DNA from 2 places in the Sphingomonas sp. NY01 genome. Region 1 is predicted to be linked to the other one. Evidence: predicted binding sites of a transcription regulator. Region 1 holds the regulator's gene; the other holds the start of a gene.
The links. The regulator LexA, encoded in region 1, represses DNA repair genes until DNA is damaged. The targets are predictions, from matches to a motif close to GTTCCNCNCTTGTTCT.
Positions count from the first base shown of each region.

Region 2: a site for LexA is predicted at 2,653-2,668, ahead of uvrA (excinuclease ABC subunit UvrA). Genes of this name have one in related genera too.

Region 1 is NZ_CP101722.1:1,406,767-1,414,359, forward strand. It holds gene purL (phosphoribosylformylglycinamidine synthase subunit PurL) at 1-138, opposite strand, end outside; gene glsA (glutaminase A) at 394-1,317, shown strand; gene map (type I methionyl aminopeptidase) at 1,354-2,181, opposite strand; gene NPJ82_RS07005 (molybdopterin-binding protein) at 2,234-2,992, shown strand; gene NPJ82_RS07010 (DUF4440 domain-containing protein) at 3,013-3,381, opposite strand; gene NPJ82_RS07015 (TonB-dependent receptor) at 3,458-5,812, opposite strand; gene lexA (transcriptional repressor LexA) at 6,006-6,692, opposite strand; gene NPJ82_RS07025 (molybdopterin molybdotransferase MoeA) at 6,749-7,593, opposite strand, start outside.
Region 2 is NZ_CP101722.1:582,238-589,830, reverse strand. It holds gene uvrA (excinuclease ABC subunit UvrA) at 1-2,645, opposite strand, end outside; gene NPJ82_RS02895 (methyl-accepting chemotaxis protein) at 2,752-4,584, opposite strand; gene NPJ82_RS02890 (TonB-dependent receptor) at 4,750-7,593, opposite strand, start outside.

The DNA of each region.
Region 1 (7,593 bases):
GCAATGCTCGGACCACATGACCGAGAAGATGCCGAGTTCGACGAGATTGGGTTCGCGGCCGAGCGCGTGGAGGACGCGCTCATATTCCTCGGGGGACAGGCCGTGTTCGGCGACGATCTCTGCAGTGATCTCAGTCATGGAGCGCGCCTTTAGCGGGGCCGTGGGCGTTCGTCACCCCGGCGCGAGGGGCAGATTTTGCGGAAGTGGACACTAGCGCCCCAGAGCGCGTGTCCACTTACTATTGTTGCAATCGCAACAGGAGGCAGATGGGCGGTTCGGGACATGGCAGGAGGATAGCCGAAGCCGGCCCTGTAGGACAGCGGCGGGGGATGATTGTTGGACCCGCCAGATGGCGTCACTGGTTGAGGAACATGGTCAGTCAGGAGACGATGATTGCACGACGGGTTGAACGAGATGTTGCACGAGGTGGCCGATGAGATCACGCGGGATGCCGCCGAGATCGAGGCATCGGCGGACGCCAAGGACGACGGTGCCGAGCCCGGCCCGTTCGGGGCGGCGATCGCGACGCTGGACGGCACGGTGCTGACCGCCGGCGCGGCGGATACGCGCTTTCCGATCCAGAGCATCGCCAAGGTGTTCGCACTGGAACGCGCGCTGTGTGCGATCGGGGACCGGGTGTTCGAGCGGGTGGGGCGCGAGCCTTCGGGTGATCCGTTCAATTCGATCATCGATCTGGAGCGGACCAAGGGCCTGCCGCGCAACCCCTTCGTCAATGCCGGCGCGCTGGTGGTGGTCGACATGCTGGTAGACTGCGATGTCGAGCGGGCCGAAACGCTGGTCGCGCGGCAGCTGGGGGTGGATGCCGTACCGCTGGACGACGAGGTCATGGCCAGCGAGGAGGAGGGCGGCGACCTGAACCGGGCGATGATGAGCTTCATGCGGCATCACGGCAACCTGAAGTCGGAACCGGACGACGTCATGGAGGCCTATGTCCGGCAATGCGCGATCTCGCTGGATTGCGGCGCGCTGGCGCGGGCCGGGTTGTTCCTGGCGCATGACGCGCGGGTGCGGGGCGACGATGCGGCCGACGCCGAGGCGCAGCGGATGCGCAAGGTGCTCGCGCTGATGATGACGTGCGGCCATTATGACGGATCGGGCGACTTTGCCCTGCGCGTCGGATTGCCGGCCAAGAGTGGGGTCGGGGGCGGCATCCTGGCGATCGTGCCCGATACCGCGGCTATCGCGGTGTGGTCGTCCAACCTGGACCAGCATGGCAACAGCATTTTGGGCGTGCGCGCGCTGGAGATGATCGCGCGGCGGACGGGGTGGTCGGTGTTCGGGCGGGGGTTCGATTAGAGGGTAAGCCCCTCTCCCCAAGGGGGAGAGGGGGCTTCAGGCGTAAGGCGGCATGGTGTGGCCGGCGGGGGAGAGGGTAAAGATCTCGCAACCCTCTTCGGTGATGCCGATCGAGTGTTCGAACTGCGCGGACAGCGAGCGGTCGCGGGTTACCGCGGTCCAGCCGTCGTCGAGCAGCTTCACGTCGGGGCGGCCGATGTTGATCATCGGTTCGATGGTGAAGATCATGCCGGGGCGCAGTTCGGGGCCGGTGCCGGGGCGGCCGACATGGACGACCTCGGGCGCGTCGTGAAAGAGCTGGCCGAGGCCGTGTCCGCAGAAATCGCGGACGACGCCGTAGCGGTGCCGCTCGGCATGGCGCTGGATGGCATGGGCGACGTCGCCCATATGGTTGCCGGGCCGCGCCTGCTCGATACCGAGCATCAGGCATTCATAGGTGATCTCGACCAGCCGGCGCGCCTTTAGCGGTACGTCGCCGATCAGGTACATGCGGCTGGTGTCGCCGTGCCAGCCATCGACGATCGGCGTGACGTCGACATTGACGATGTCGCCCGACTTCAGCGGCTTTTCCGAGGGGATGCCGTGGCAGACGACATGGTTGATCGAGATGCAGGTGGAGTGCGTATAGCCCCGATAGCCGAGCGTCGCCGGATAGCCGCCATTGGCGGTGACGAAGTCGTAGATCAGCCGGTCGATCTCGCCGGTGGTGACGCCGGGGACCATGTGCGGCACCAGCATGTCGAGCGTTTCGGCGGCAAGGCGCCCGGCCTTGTGCATGCCGGCAAAGGCGGCGGGGCCATGGAGCTTGATCGCGCCGGTGCGCCCTTCCGGCGCATCGGGGGAGACGGTCACATAGTCGGTCATGGCGCGCGATATAGCGTGGCGGCGACGCTTTTGCGAGGCTATGGCAGGGGCCATGACCCAAGAACGCATCTGGACGGCGGCACTGGTCGTCATCGGCGACGAAATCCTGTCGGGCCGCACGCAGGACCGCAATGTCGCGCAGATCGCGACCTGGCTGAACGTGCAGGGCATCCGGCTGGCCGAGGTGCGGGTGGTGAGCGACCGGACGGAGGCGATCGTGGAGGCGGTGAATACGTTGCGCGCACGCAACGATTATCTGTTCACCACCGGCGGGATCGGGCCGACGCATGACGACATTACGGTGGATGCGATTGCCGAAGCGCTGGGGGTGGGCGTCGTCCACCACCCGGAGGCGATGGCGGTGCTGGAGGCCTATTACGCGACGCGCGGCGGGCTGACCGAGGCGCGCGCGCGGATGGCGCGGGTACCGGACGGCGCGACGCTGATCGAGAACCGGGTGTCGGGTGCGCCGGGCATCCATGTCGAGAACATCTTCATCATGGCCGGGGTGCCGCACATCACCGCGGGCATGCTCGACCGGCTGACGGGCACGCTGGAGGGCGGGCGGCCGGTGGTGTCGGGGACGATCGGCTGCTGGGTGGCGGAAAGCGAGGTCGCCGACATGCTGCGCAGCGCCGAGAAGGCCCATGAGGGCGTATCGATCGGCAGCTATCCCTTCTTCCGCGAAGGGCGGACGGGGGCGAACTTCGTCGTGCGCAGCCCGGATGCGGCACTGGTCGACCGGTGCCTGGCGGACCTGACCACCGCGCTGGAGGCCGAGGGACGGGTGGTGATCGCCGGGGGGATCTGACACCCCCCGGCGGTGGCGGCCTATTGCTCGACGCTGGCGGCGAGGGGCGGCGTCTGCTGGTGCTGGATGACGCTCCAGTCCTCATGCGCCAGACGGCGATAGGTGCTGGTGCAATGCGCCTCGTAGGGCTGCTCACCCTCGCGCTCGGCACGGACGTGATAGGCGATGACGATCAGCCCTTCCTGCGGGCGGGCAATCTGCTGGTTGGAAAAGGCGACCTTGCTCCAGCGCGGGGTGTTGGACACCGCCTCCACCGCCTGCGCGCCGGTGACCACATAGGGCGGCTGCGGGATCACCATCAGGCATTCGTCGTCGATCGACTCGGCATAATGTTCATGGTCGGCGGTCCAGAGGCTTTCCTCGAAGCTCCACACGCGATTGTCTTCCATGGCCTTCTCTCCTGATGGCGTTCCGGCCAACAGCGCCGGGGGAGGCGGATCGTTCCCGCATCTCCCCCGGCCGCGATCAGAAGCCGCGACGGAGCGTGACGAACCACTGACGCGGTGCGCCGGCGAGCAGCGTCTGGTTGTCGCCGCTGGCGGTGTAGCCGTTGGTGCCGATGGTGGAGATATAGTCCTTATCGGTCAGGTTGGTGACGCTTGCCTCGATCGTGAAGCCGCGCAGGAGGCCGGGCGCGTCGGTGAAGCGGTAGCCGATGCTGGCATCGACCAGCGCACGGGCGCCGACCGACTGGTCGTTCAGATAGGTGAAATAGCGCCTGGTCATGTAGTCGACGCCGGCGCGGGCGAAGAAGCGGTCGTCGTCATAGACGATCTCGCCCTTGGCCATGTGTTCGGGCGTGTCGACCACGGTGCGCCCGGCGGTCGGGGACAGCACGGCGCCGGCGGCGCTCAGGACATCGTCCTGATAGGTGGCGCGGTTGTAGGAATAGCTGGCGAACAGCGACAAGGGCGTCGTGGGGATGCTGTAGAAGGCGGATGCCTCCGCGCCGTAGCTTTCGACGTCGCCCGCATTGTTGAGCGTCGGCGGATTGCCCTGGATGCTCGACCCGTTGGCGAAGACGAGCAGGCGGTTCGAGAAGTCGATATAATAGCCGACCGCCGACAGTTGCAGCCCGCCGCGACGCAGGCGCACGCCGCCCTCCGCCGTTTTCGAGGTTTCGGGGCGCACCGTGCCGCGGATCGCATCAAAGCCGGTCTGGGTGGTCGCGAACGGGCCGGAGGTGGCGGACGACACGAAGGCGCGCATGTTTTCCGAATAGCTGCCGAACATTTCGGCGCCCGAGCCGAGGCGGAAAACGAGGCCGGCTTGCGGGAGGAACCAGTCTTTGGACTCGATCCGGCCAGCGACGAGCGTACCGGTCAGGAGGTTCGCCTGGTTGCGCACGCGCGTGCCCTTCCACCCGGCGTTGATCGTCAGCCGGCCGATATCGAGCGAGTCCGCGATGAAATATTGCAGCGTCTCGGTATCGTATTTGCCGTTCCACTGGGTGGCGAAGGGATTGTCCTGGAAGCGGAGTACGTCGCGGTTCGGCACGGTGCCGCCGGCCAGCCCGTAGAAGCGCCGCGCCTGGCGGAAGGTGTTGCTCTCGTACCAGCCGCCGACTTCGAAGCGATTGGGGCCCAGGTCATAGGCCAGGCGCGTGACATTGCCGGCGCGGTCGATGCCATATTCGGTCGTCCGGTAGGACAGCGGGGCGGGGGCGGTGATGGGTTGGCCGGCATCGTCGGGTGCGCCGGCCGGGGTGGCGAGATAGGGAGTGATCCAGGAGCCCTGGCCCTTGTTGTGGTGGTAGTAGCTGGTGGTGGTGAGGGTGAGGGTGGGGGCGAGGCGCATGTCGAAGGTGAGGCCGCCCAGCCAGTCGCGGCGAAGACCTGCGGCGTTGAAATAGACGTCGTCGACGGTGCCGATGCCGGTGGGGAAGGCGAGACCGGCACCGGGGAAGGGCAGCGCGGCGGCGGGGTTGGCGGCGCGAGCGTTCTGGTTGTTGAACACCTGCGCGATGCGGATCGCCAGCGGATAATCGTTGCCGATATTGTCGTTCCGCAGGCCGCGGCGTGCGATGATGCCGAGGCTGAGATCCTGATAGTCGATCTCGCGCCGGTCGGAAAAATTGACAAAGCCGGTGATGCTGCCGAGCCCGTCCATCTCCTTGACCAGCTTGGCATTCGCCTGATGCTGGCGCTGGCTGCCAAAGCCCTTCCACTTGTCGGTGGTCAGGTAGCCATAAGACAGATAGCCCTTGAGCCCGCCCCCCAGATCGCCGCTATCGGCGCGGACGAAGGCACGAACCGTGTCGTTGCTGCCATAGGTGCCGGAGGCGACCAGATCGGCGGTGTCGGCAGGGGCGCGGCTTTCGAACTGCAGCGTGCCGCCCAGATTGCTGGTCGAGGCGGTGCCGAGCGCGCCCGCACCCTGCGCAACGGTGGTGCTGCCGATATTTTCGGAAATGATCGCGCGGCTGATGTGCAGGCCGTTGACGTTGGCATAGCTCATGTCGCCGAGCGGCACGCCGTCGAGCGTGAAGCCGAGCTGGTTCTGGTTGAAGCCGCGCAGCGAGATGCGCGTCGACCATTCATAGGCACCGAACGCGTCGGCGGACTGGAAATTGACGCCGGGCAGCTTGGCGGCGGCCTTCAGCGGCGAGGTACCCGGCGGCAGGCGTTCCAGATCGGCGGCGGTGATCGTCTGCACCTGACGGGTCTGGCCGAAGCCGAGGACGACGATGTCCTGTCCGTCGCCGCCGGGAGCGGGGTTGTCGGCGACCAGCGTTGCCGTGTCGGCGACCTGGGCGGTGGCGTGCTGCGCGGCGAGAAGCGCGATGGATGCGGCACCGGCGCGCCAGATATGTGCGGTCATGATCGTCGTCCCCCTATGGGGCGACATTGCGCCCCTTTGGCGGGGCTGGTGACGTGATTTGGTTACCGGATCGCTACAATTGCGCGGCCAAATGGTGACGCGGGGGAAGGCGCGTACGATAATCGCATGACCGGCCCCGGTCTCGCGATGCGTGCGACATCGGCGGGACCGGCGCGGTCATGTTCCGCCGCGATCAGTCGTAGCGGCGGAGAAGGCCGGACAGCTTGCCCTGCACCCGAACCTGCGCGGGCGCATAACGCTGCGGATCATAGGAGCGGTTGGCGGGATCGAGCCGCACCATCGCGCCCTCGCGGCGGAAATATTTCAGCGTCGCCTCGCTGTCGTCGATCAGCGCGACCACGATCTCGCCATCGCGCGCGGTTTCGGTGCGGCGGATCAGAGCGTAGTCGCCATCGAGGATACCCGCCTCGACCATCGAATCGCCCGATACCTCCAGCGCATAATGCTCGCCCGAGCCGAGCAGCGCGGCCGGGACGGCCAGTGTCGAGGACCCCTCGAACGCCTCGATCGGCAGGCCGGCGGCGATGCGGCCGTGCAGCGGGATTTCCAGCACGTCGTTGGCCGGGATCGGGCTGGCGGCGGCGGCGGGCGCGGTGGTGCCGACGGGCGACGCCGGTGCCGCAGCCGCCTTCGGCTCGGCCGGGCGCTCCGGCATGCGCAGCACCTCCAGCGCGCGGGCGCGGTTGGGCAGGCGGCGGATGAAGTCGCGTTCCTCCAGCGCGGAGATCAGGCGGTGGACCCCCGACTTCGACTTGAGGTCGAGCGCGTCCTTCATCTCCTCGAACGACGGGGACACGCCCGTCTCCGTCAACCGGTCATTGATGAAGCAGATCAGCTCGTGCTGCTTGCGCGTGAGCATCGCGGAACCTCCGTCCAGAACAGACGTGGAACTTATAAGGAACGTTTCGGCTTGCGTCAAGCGAGGGGCAGGATTTCCGCCGAGTCGCCCGCCTGTGCCGGGGGGGCGTGCGGCTCGCGCACGATCAGGCAGGTGGAACGGGCGAGGGTCAGGAGCATGGAACTGTCCTGGATGGTGGAGGCGTAGGCGCGGCCGTCGCGGAGTTCGGCGCGCAGATAGTCGGTGCGCGGGCCGTTGGCGGGGAGGGTTTCGCCGAGCAGGGCGAGGGCCGGGCGGGGGAGCGGGTCGGCGGCGCCGGCCAAGGCGGCGACGAGGGGCTTCACGAACAGCATGGCGGTGACAAAGGCGGATACGGGATTGCCGGGCAGGCCAAGCACGAGCGCGTCGCCAAGCCGGCCGGCCATCATCGGCTTGCCGGGGCGCAGCGCGATGCGCCAGAAGTCGATGGTGCCACCGGCCGCGGCGAGCGCGGGGCGGACGAGGTCGTGATCGCCGACCGAGGCGCCGCCGGTGGTGACGAGCAGGTCGGCGCGCACGCCGGCAAAGGCGCGGGTCAGCGCGTCCAGGTCGTCGGGCAGGATGCCGAGGTCGATGATCTCCACCGGCAGGTCGCCCAGCATCGCGGCGAGCATGACGCCGTTCGATTCGGGGAGCGCAAGGCCGCTGGCGTCGCTGCCCGGCGCGACCAGCTCGTCCCCGGTGGCGGCGATCGCGACGCGCACGCGGCGGCGGACGGGGAGGACGGCGACCCCGCCCGTCGCGGCGACGGCGATGCGGGCGGGGGTGAGACGCTCGCCCGCGGCGACCAGCCGCTGGCCGGTGTGGAAGTCGAGCCCGCGGGGGCGGACGTTGCGTCCGGCGTGCGCCGGGCCTTCGCCGGTGAGGGTCAGGCTGGCGCCGT
Region 2 (7,593 bases), 820 kb from region 1:
TGCAGGCCGGTGGTGGGCTCGTCGAGGATGTAGAGCGTGTTGCCGGTGGCGCGGCGGGCGAGTTCCTTGGCGAGCTTCACGCGCTGCGCCTCGCCGCCCGACAACGTCGTCGCCTGCTGGCCGACCTTGACATAGCCCAGGCCCACCTCGACCAGCATCGCCATCTTGTCGCGGATCGGCGGCACGTTGACGAAGAAGGCGGCGGCATCCTCGACGTTCATGTCGAGCACGTCGGCGATCGACTTGCCCTTGAACTTCACCTCCAGCGTCTCGCGATTGTAGCGCGCGCCGTGGCACACGTCGCAGGTGACATAGACGTCGGGGAGGAAGTGCATCTCGATCTTCAGCACGCCGTCGCCCTGGCACGCCTCGCACCGCCCGCCCTTTACGTTGAAGGAGAAGCGGCCGGGCTTGTAACCGCGCGCCTGCGATTCCGGGAGCCCCGCGAACCAGTCGCGGATCTGGGTGAAGGCGCCGGTATAGGTCGCCGGGTTCGATCGCGGGGTGCGGCCGATCGGCGACTGGTCGATGTCGATGACCTTGTCGAGATGCTGAAGCCCGGTGATCTTGTCGTGCTTGCCCTGCAGGATGCGCGCGCCGTTCAACTGGCGTGCGGCGGCGGCATATAACGTGTCGATGGTGAAGCTCGACTTGCCCGAACCCGACACGCCGGTGATGCAGGTAAAGGTGCCGAGCGGGATCGACGCGGTGACGCCGGTCAGGTTGTTGGCGGTGGCATTGTGCACGGTCAGCTGCTTGCCCGAGCCCTTGCGCCGCTTGGGCGGGACGACGACCTCGCGCGTGCCGTTGAGGTAGTCGGCGGTGATCGAAGTTTTCGACTTGAGCAGCTGCTTCAACGTGCCGTGCGCGACGATCTCGCCGCCATGGACGCCGGCGCCCGGCCCCATGTCGATGACGTAGTCGGCGGTGCGGATCGCATCCTCGTCATGCTCGACGACCAGCACGGTGTTGCCGAGGTCGCGCAGGCGGCGGAGCGTGGCGAGCAGCATGTCGTTGTCACGCTGGTGCAGGCCGATCGAGGGCTCGTCGAGCACGTAGAGGACGCCGGACAGCCCGGAGCCGATCTGCGAGGCAAGGCGGATGCGCTGGCTCTCACCGCCCGACAGCGTACCCGAGGTACGGTCGAGGTTCAGGTAATCGAGGCCGACATTGTTGAGAAAGCCGAGCCGCTCGACGATCTCCTTCAGGATGCGTTCGGCGATCGCGCGCTGCTGGTCCGACAGGTGGTTCGGCATGTCGGTGAAGAAGGCGAGCGCATCGACCACCGACAGGCGGGTGCCGTGTGCGATGTCCCTGCCGGCGATCTTCACCGCCAGCGCCTCGGGCTTGAGGCGGGCGCCGTGGCAGGTGTCGCAAGGCTTGGAGGACTGGTATTTGGACAGTTCCTCGCGCATCCAGGCGCTCTCGGTCTGGAGCATGCGGCGGTTGAGGTTGCCGATCACGCCCTCGAACGGCTTCTTCACGTCATAGGACTTCTTGCCGTCGACAAAGGTCAGCGTGACCGCCTTGCCCTTGGTGCCGTGCAGGATGATGGACTGGACCTTGGGGTCGAGATCCTTCCAGGCGGTGTCGAGCGCGAAGCCGAACTCGCGCGCGAGGCTGCCCAATACCTGCATATAATAGGGGCTGGGTGGATTGGACTTGGCCCAGGGCACGACCGCGCCCTTCTTGATCGACAGGTCGTGATTGGGGACGACGAGATCCTCGTCGAAGAGCAGCGTCTCGCCCAGGCCGTCGCAGGCCGGGCACGCGCCCTGTGGCGCGTTGAACGAGAAGAGGCGCGGCTCGATCTCGGAAATGGTGAAGCCCGAGACGGGGCATGCAAAGCGTTCGGAAAAGACGATGCGGCCCGGCGGCGCATGGTCGCCGAGGACCGCGGACTTGGGCGTGGTCGGCTCGACCGGATCGGCCGGGTCGACATAGGCGAGGCCGTCGGCCAGCTTCAGCGCGGTCTCGAAACTGTCGGCAAGGCGCGTGGCAAGGTCGCCGCGCACGACGAGGCGGTCGACCACCACCTCGATGTCGTGCTTGAACTTCTTGTCGAGCGCGGGGGCTTCCTCGATGTCGTAAAGCTCGCCGTCGATGCGCACGCGGGTGAAGCCCGCCTTCTGCCACTCGGCCAGCTCCTTGCGATACTCGCCCTTGCGGCCGCGCACGACGGGGGCGAGGAGGTAGAGGCGCGTCCCCTCCGGCAGCGCCATCACCCGGTCGACCATCTGGCTGACCTGCTGCGCGGCGATCGGCTCGCCGGTGGCGGGCGAATAGGGAATGCCGACGCGCGCCCAGAGCAGGCGCATGTAATCGTAGATCTCGGTGACGGTCGCCACCGTCGAGCGCGGATTGCGGCTGGTCGTCTTCTGCTCGATCGAGATGGCGGGCGACAGGCCCTCGATATGATCGACGTCGGGCTTCTGCATCAGCTCCAGGAACTGGCGCGCATAGGCCGACAGCGACTCGACATAGCGGCGCTGCCCCTCGGCATAGATGGTGTCGAAGGCGAGGCTGGACTTGCCCGAGCCCGACAGGCCGGTGATGACCGTCAGCGTGTCGCGGGGGATGTCGATATCGACATCCTTGAGGTTATGCTCGCGCGCGCCGCGCACCGAAATCTTGGTCAGGGACATGAGGCGAGTTCTACTTCCGTTCCGCTCGGGAGGCCAGAGCCGGAAGATAGGAAGCGATCACCTGCGTTACGAGGGTGGCGGATGGGCCACCCTCGTCATCCCCATCCTAAAACGCGCTCCAGTCGTCGTCGTCGAGCTTCAGGGCGGCGTTGCCCTGTACGCGCGCCGGGCGGGCGGTGCGTGGTGACGGCATCTTCGCGACCGGCGCTGGGGCACGCGGGGCGACGGGCGCCGGGGCGTCCTGGTCGTCCACGCGGAAGCGGTGGACCTGTTGTTCGAGCATGCCGGTCTCGTCGGTCAGGGCGCGGACGGCGGCGGTCACCTCCTCGACCATCGCCGCATTCGCCTGCGTCGCGGTGTCCATCTCGCCGATCGCCAGGTTCACCTGCTGGATGCTGGCCGCCTGCTCCCCCGCGCTGCCCGCAATGGCGGTGACGAAGGTCGCGATCTCGTTGATGCCGGTGGTGATCGCACGCAGCGACTGGTCCGTCTGCTGCGCCAGGTCGACGCCGCTGCGCACGCGCTGCACGGTGGCGGTGATGCGCGCGTTGATGTCGCGCGCCGCTTCTGCCGAGCGTTCGGCCAGCGCGCGCACCTCGGACGCGACAACGGCGAAGCCCTTACCCGCCTCGCCGGCGCGTGCCGCCTCGACCCCGGCGTTGAGCGCGAGGAGGTTGGTCTGGAAGGACAATCCGTCGATCAGCGCGATGATCTCGGCGATTTCGTTGGACGAGCGTTCGATGTCGCCGATCGCGGCGACGGTGCGGCGCACGATCTCCTCGCTGGTGTTCACGTCGCGGCTCGCCTTGTGCACGATCGTCTCGGCGGCGCGCGCCTGATCGGCGGTCTGGCGGACGGCACCGGCGATCTCGTTGATCGCGGCCGAGCTTTCCTCCAGGCTGGCCGCCTGTTGTTCGGCGCGGCGCGCGAGGTCGTCGGTGGCGGCATGCATTTCGGCGGTGCTGGCGGCGATGCCGCTGGTGTTGCCGCGCACACCCGCCAAAGCTGCGGACAAGCGCGAGACGGCGGTGTTGAAGTCGCGTTCCAGCGAGGCATAGGATGCCGGAAAGTCCTGAAGCCGGGCACGCAGATCGGATTCGGCGAGTTGCGCCAGCGCGGCGCCGACCTGATCGACCACCATCTGCTGCTCGGCATCGGCGCGCGCCTTGGCGACCGCGGCATCGCGGAACACCACCACCGAGCGCGACATCACGCCGATCTCGTCCCCGCGCGCCTCGTCGGCGACGGTGACGCCGTGATTGCCGCGCGCCAGCGTGTCCATGACGCCGGTCAGCCGCACGATCGGCCGCGCCAGCGAGCGGGCAAGCAGGACCGACAGGGTGATCGCCGCCCCCAGCAGGGCAAGGCCGCCCAGAACCAGCGCCCAGCGCCCGGTGCTGATCGCGGCATCGCGCATGTCACGCGCCGCCACCATATGCTCGGCCTGGTCGGCGCGCAGCGCGCGGAGTGGCGCCAGGACGGGGAGCATCGTCACGGTCTTGCTGGACGCACGCAGCACCTCCTGCGCAGCGGCCGGATCGGTACGCGCCTGCGCGATCAGCGGCTCGCCGATCTGCTGGCGCCAGTCGGCGATCTTGGCGGCCGAACTGGCCACCTGACGCGCCTGTTCGGGTTGCTGCTTCAGCATCGCCTGCAGCTTGTCGGCGGACGCGATGCCATCCTCGCGCGCTTCGCGATATTGCTTCAGATAATTCTCGTCGCGCGTGATGAGAAAGCCGCGCACTTGGCTGTTCTGGCGCAGGATGGCGATCTCCATCGCCAGCGCCTCGGTAAAGATGTCCTGTGCCAGAACGCTGCGGTGGCTGGTCGACTCGATCCTGGCGAAGGCGCCCCACAGCACCGCCATCATGACAAGCACGCCCAACACGACGAGCGCAAAGGCTCCGCCGATCTTCTTGGATATTGGCAGAGAATTCACGTCGTATCGCCCCCGAAAACTTTTGTGTGCCAAGGGTGAACTGGATCAGGATCCATCAAGGGCGAGTTAACGCGCGGAGCGGCGGCGGCCGCAAAAAAGGGCCCGCCGGCACATGCCGACAGGCCCCTTCTCATTCCCAATACCGCGATCGGTGCGTGAACGACGTCAGAAGTTCATCGTCGCGCCGATGACGATCTGGCGACCCAGCGCGTCATAACGCTGCGGCAGCGTGTTGTTGAAGGTCAACGCGGCCTGACGCGAGTTCTGGATGATCGGCGGATCGCGATCGAATACGTTGTTCGCAGCAAGGCGCAGCGCGAACTGCCGCGACACGTTGAACGCCATGGATACGTCGAAGAAGTCCTGCGCACCGATGCGGAAATAGGTGGTGCGCCGGCGTGCCGCGGTGCCGCCGATCGTCGGATCGCCCGAATTGTCCGCGCTGGTGAGCGGCCCGGTGTGGCGCCAGTTGAACGAGATGTTGAACACCGAATCGGGCGTCGTGTAGGTGGTGCGCATCGTGTGCGACCATTTCGGGATCAACTGACCGCAAGCGACGCCGTTCGAGAAATAGCCGGCGCAGTTATATTGTGGACGCAACGGCGAATCCTGAGCACCAGCGAGCGTGGTCAGCGAGCCGTTGAAGTTCAGGTCGATGCGTCCCGCCTGCTGCATGCGCAAGGTGTACTGGCCCTGGAAGTCCCAGCCATTGCCCAGCGTCCTGTACAGATTGGTCGTGCCCTCGCGGAAGAAGCCCGACGTGGGGTTGGTACCCGGGGCATTGTACAGGATGCCGGTCACCGGATCACGTACGACGCCGCGGCAGAAGAACGGATCGCCGTTCGACGCCACGCACCCTTCGGCGAAATAGCTCGCTTCCTGATACCCCAGCGAACCGTTGAGGCGGATCTGGTAGCGATCGACCGAGAAGAACAGGCCCGGAATGAAGCTGGGCTGGAGTACCAGTCCATAGGTCAGCGTGTAGGCGGTTTCCGGGTCGGCGGTCCAGCCGCCCGATCGCGCGGTGCATGTATTGTCCGGGCAGATCAGGGTTTCGCTGCCATACAGCGCGTCGGACAGGCCGGTCGCGCGACAGACCTCGCGCGAGGCGATCGGTGCGCCGCGCGTGCCGTTGGCATTGACGGTCGGGGCGCAGAAGTCCGTCACGGCCAAGGTGCGGTACGTCTGCTGCGTCGCCTGCCGGATCTCGATCACGGTCGGGGCGCGCTGCGCCTTGTTGTAGGATGCGCGGAAGGTGATGTCGCGGACCGGGGCGTAGAGCCCCTCCACCTTCCAGGTGGTGAAGACCGAGGGGTTGGTGCTGTACTTCGACACGCGGAAGCCGCCATTCGCCTGCAACAGATGCGCGAAGCGCCGGTCCTGCATCAACGGTGCCTGGATCTCGATGTTCGATTCCCAGACATGCTGGCGAAGATCGGCTTCGTTGTTCCCATATTGCACACGGTATGCCTCGTTCGCACCGGAGAAGAACCGGTCCTCGCGATATTCCGCACCCAGCGCGATCGCGAGGCCGTCTTCCGCCCAGGGCGAGGTGATGCCGTATTTGCCAAGGTCGCCGGTGACGGTGGAGATGACGTTGTACAGTTCGCCGCCACTGTTGACGGCGCCGTCGGTAGCCCCGCCGAACATATAGTTGATCGCCGCGGTATCGTTGAAGCCAGCGCGGAAGGCATCAAAGGGAAGACAGGCGCGATCGGTGCCCGTCACCACCGAACGGCAGGTCGGAGTGCCGTTCACGTTCACCACGTCCAGTGCGCGGTTGACGCGAACCGGGTCCGAGAACCGGGCGTAGGCCGTATCCATGCGGTTGAACGCATAGACACCGCCGATGTCATACGTCCACGCCTCGCCAACATTGCCGCGCACGCCGCCGGTGGCCCGAATACCCTTGTTGGTGAAGGTATTGGTCTGAAGCGGCTGACCATCGAAACGATAGCGCACGTCCAGCGGCGCGAACGTCCCCGCCCGCCCGGCATTGGTGCCGCACAGGGTATTCGCCTGGCTGCCCGACAGGAACGGATTGTCGCAGTTCACCTGATAGGGCGTCGAGCCGAAGACCGTGGAACTGTAGACCCGCAGCGGCGACCCGTTGCGCGATTCGTTGCGGAACCAGAGCGCGTCGGCGTAGACCTCCACCTCCGGCGCGATCTTGAAGTTGAAGAAGGCGCCGCCGGTGAAGCTCTCCGACTCGCGCTGGAGCGGCGTGAACTCATAGGGGTTGGCCGCATTGCCGCGCCCCGGCCCAAAGGCGACAAAGGTGCGCGAACCGTTCGGGTTGTTGACGAACGACTGCCCCGCGGTCGGGCCGCCGCGCGGCAGGATGAAGCCGCTGGACGAATAGCTCGACAGCGGCGTGCAGGCCACGGGACCGTTGCGAACGGTTTCCTGGATGTAGCAGGGCGAATAGGAACGGTCGGAATAGTTGACCTGATCCGCGGTGCGATAGTTGAAGAAGGTCGAGACGCGCAGACGATCGTCCAGCATCTTCTTGCCCGCGGTGATGGTGATGTCGGCGCGGCCGCCATCGTTGGTCAGGCCAAGTGGCGTCGCGAAGCCGTTGGTACGTGCCAGCGGCGTGACAAATGTTTCGCGATTATTATGGTTGTAGAAGTTGTAGTTGCCATCGATGCGCAGCCCGTCGAAATCCTTGCGCAGGATGAAGTTGATGACGCCCGAAACCGCGTCGGAGCCGTACACCGACGAGGCACCGCCCGACAACACGTCGATCCGCTCCAGCAACGAAGCGGGAATGATGTTCGTATCCTGTCCGTTCTGCGTGCCGAGTCGCTTGCCGTCGAGCAGCACCAGCGTACGCTCGAAGCCCAGGTTGCGCAGCTTGAGGCGCTGGCGGCCGTCCGAGTCCTGGTAGTTCTGCTGGCTGTCCGGCGCGATCTGCGGCAGGCGGTTCAGCACCTCCTCAACGTTCAGCGGACCCTGTGCCTGGATATCCTGTGCGGTGACCGAGGTGATCGGTGAGGCGGAGCTGGT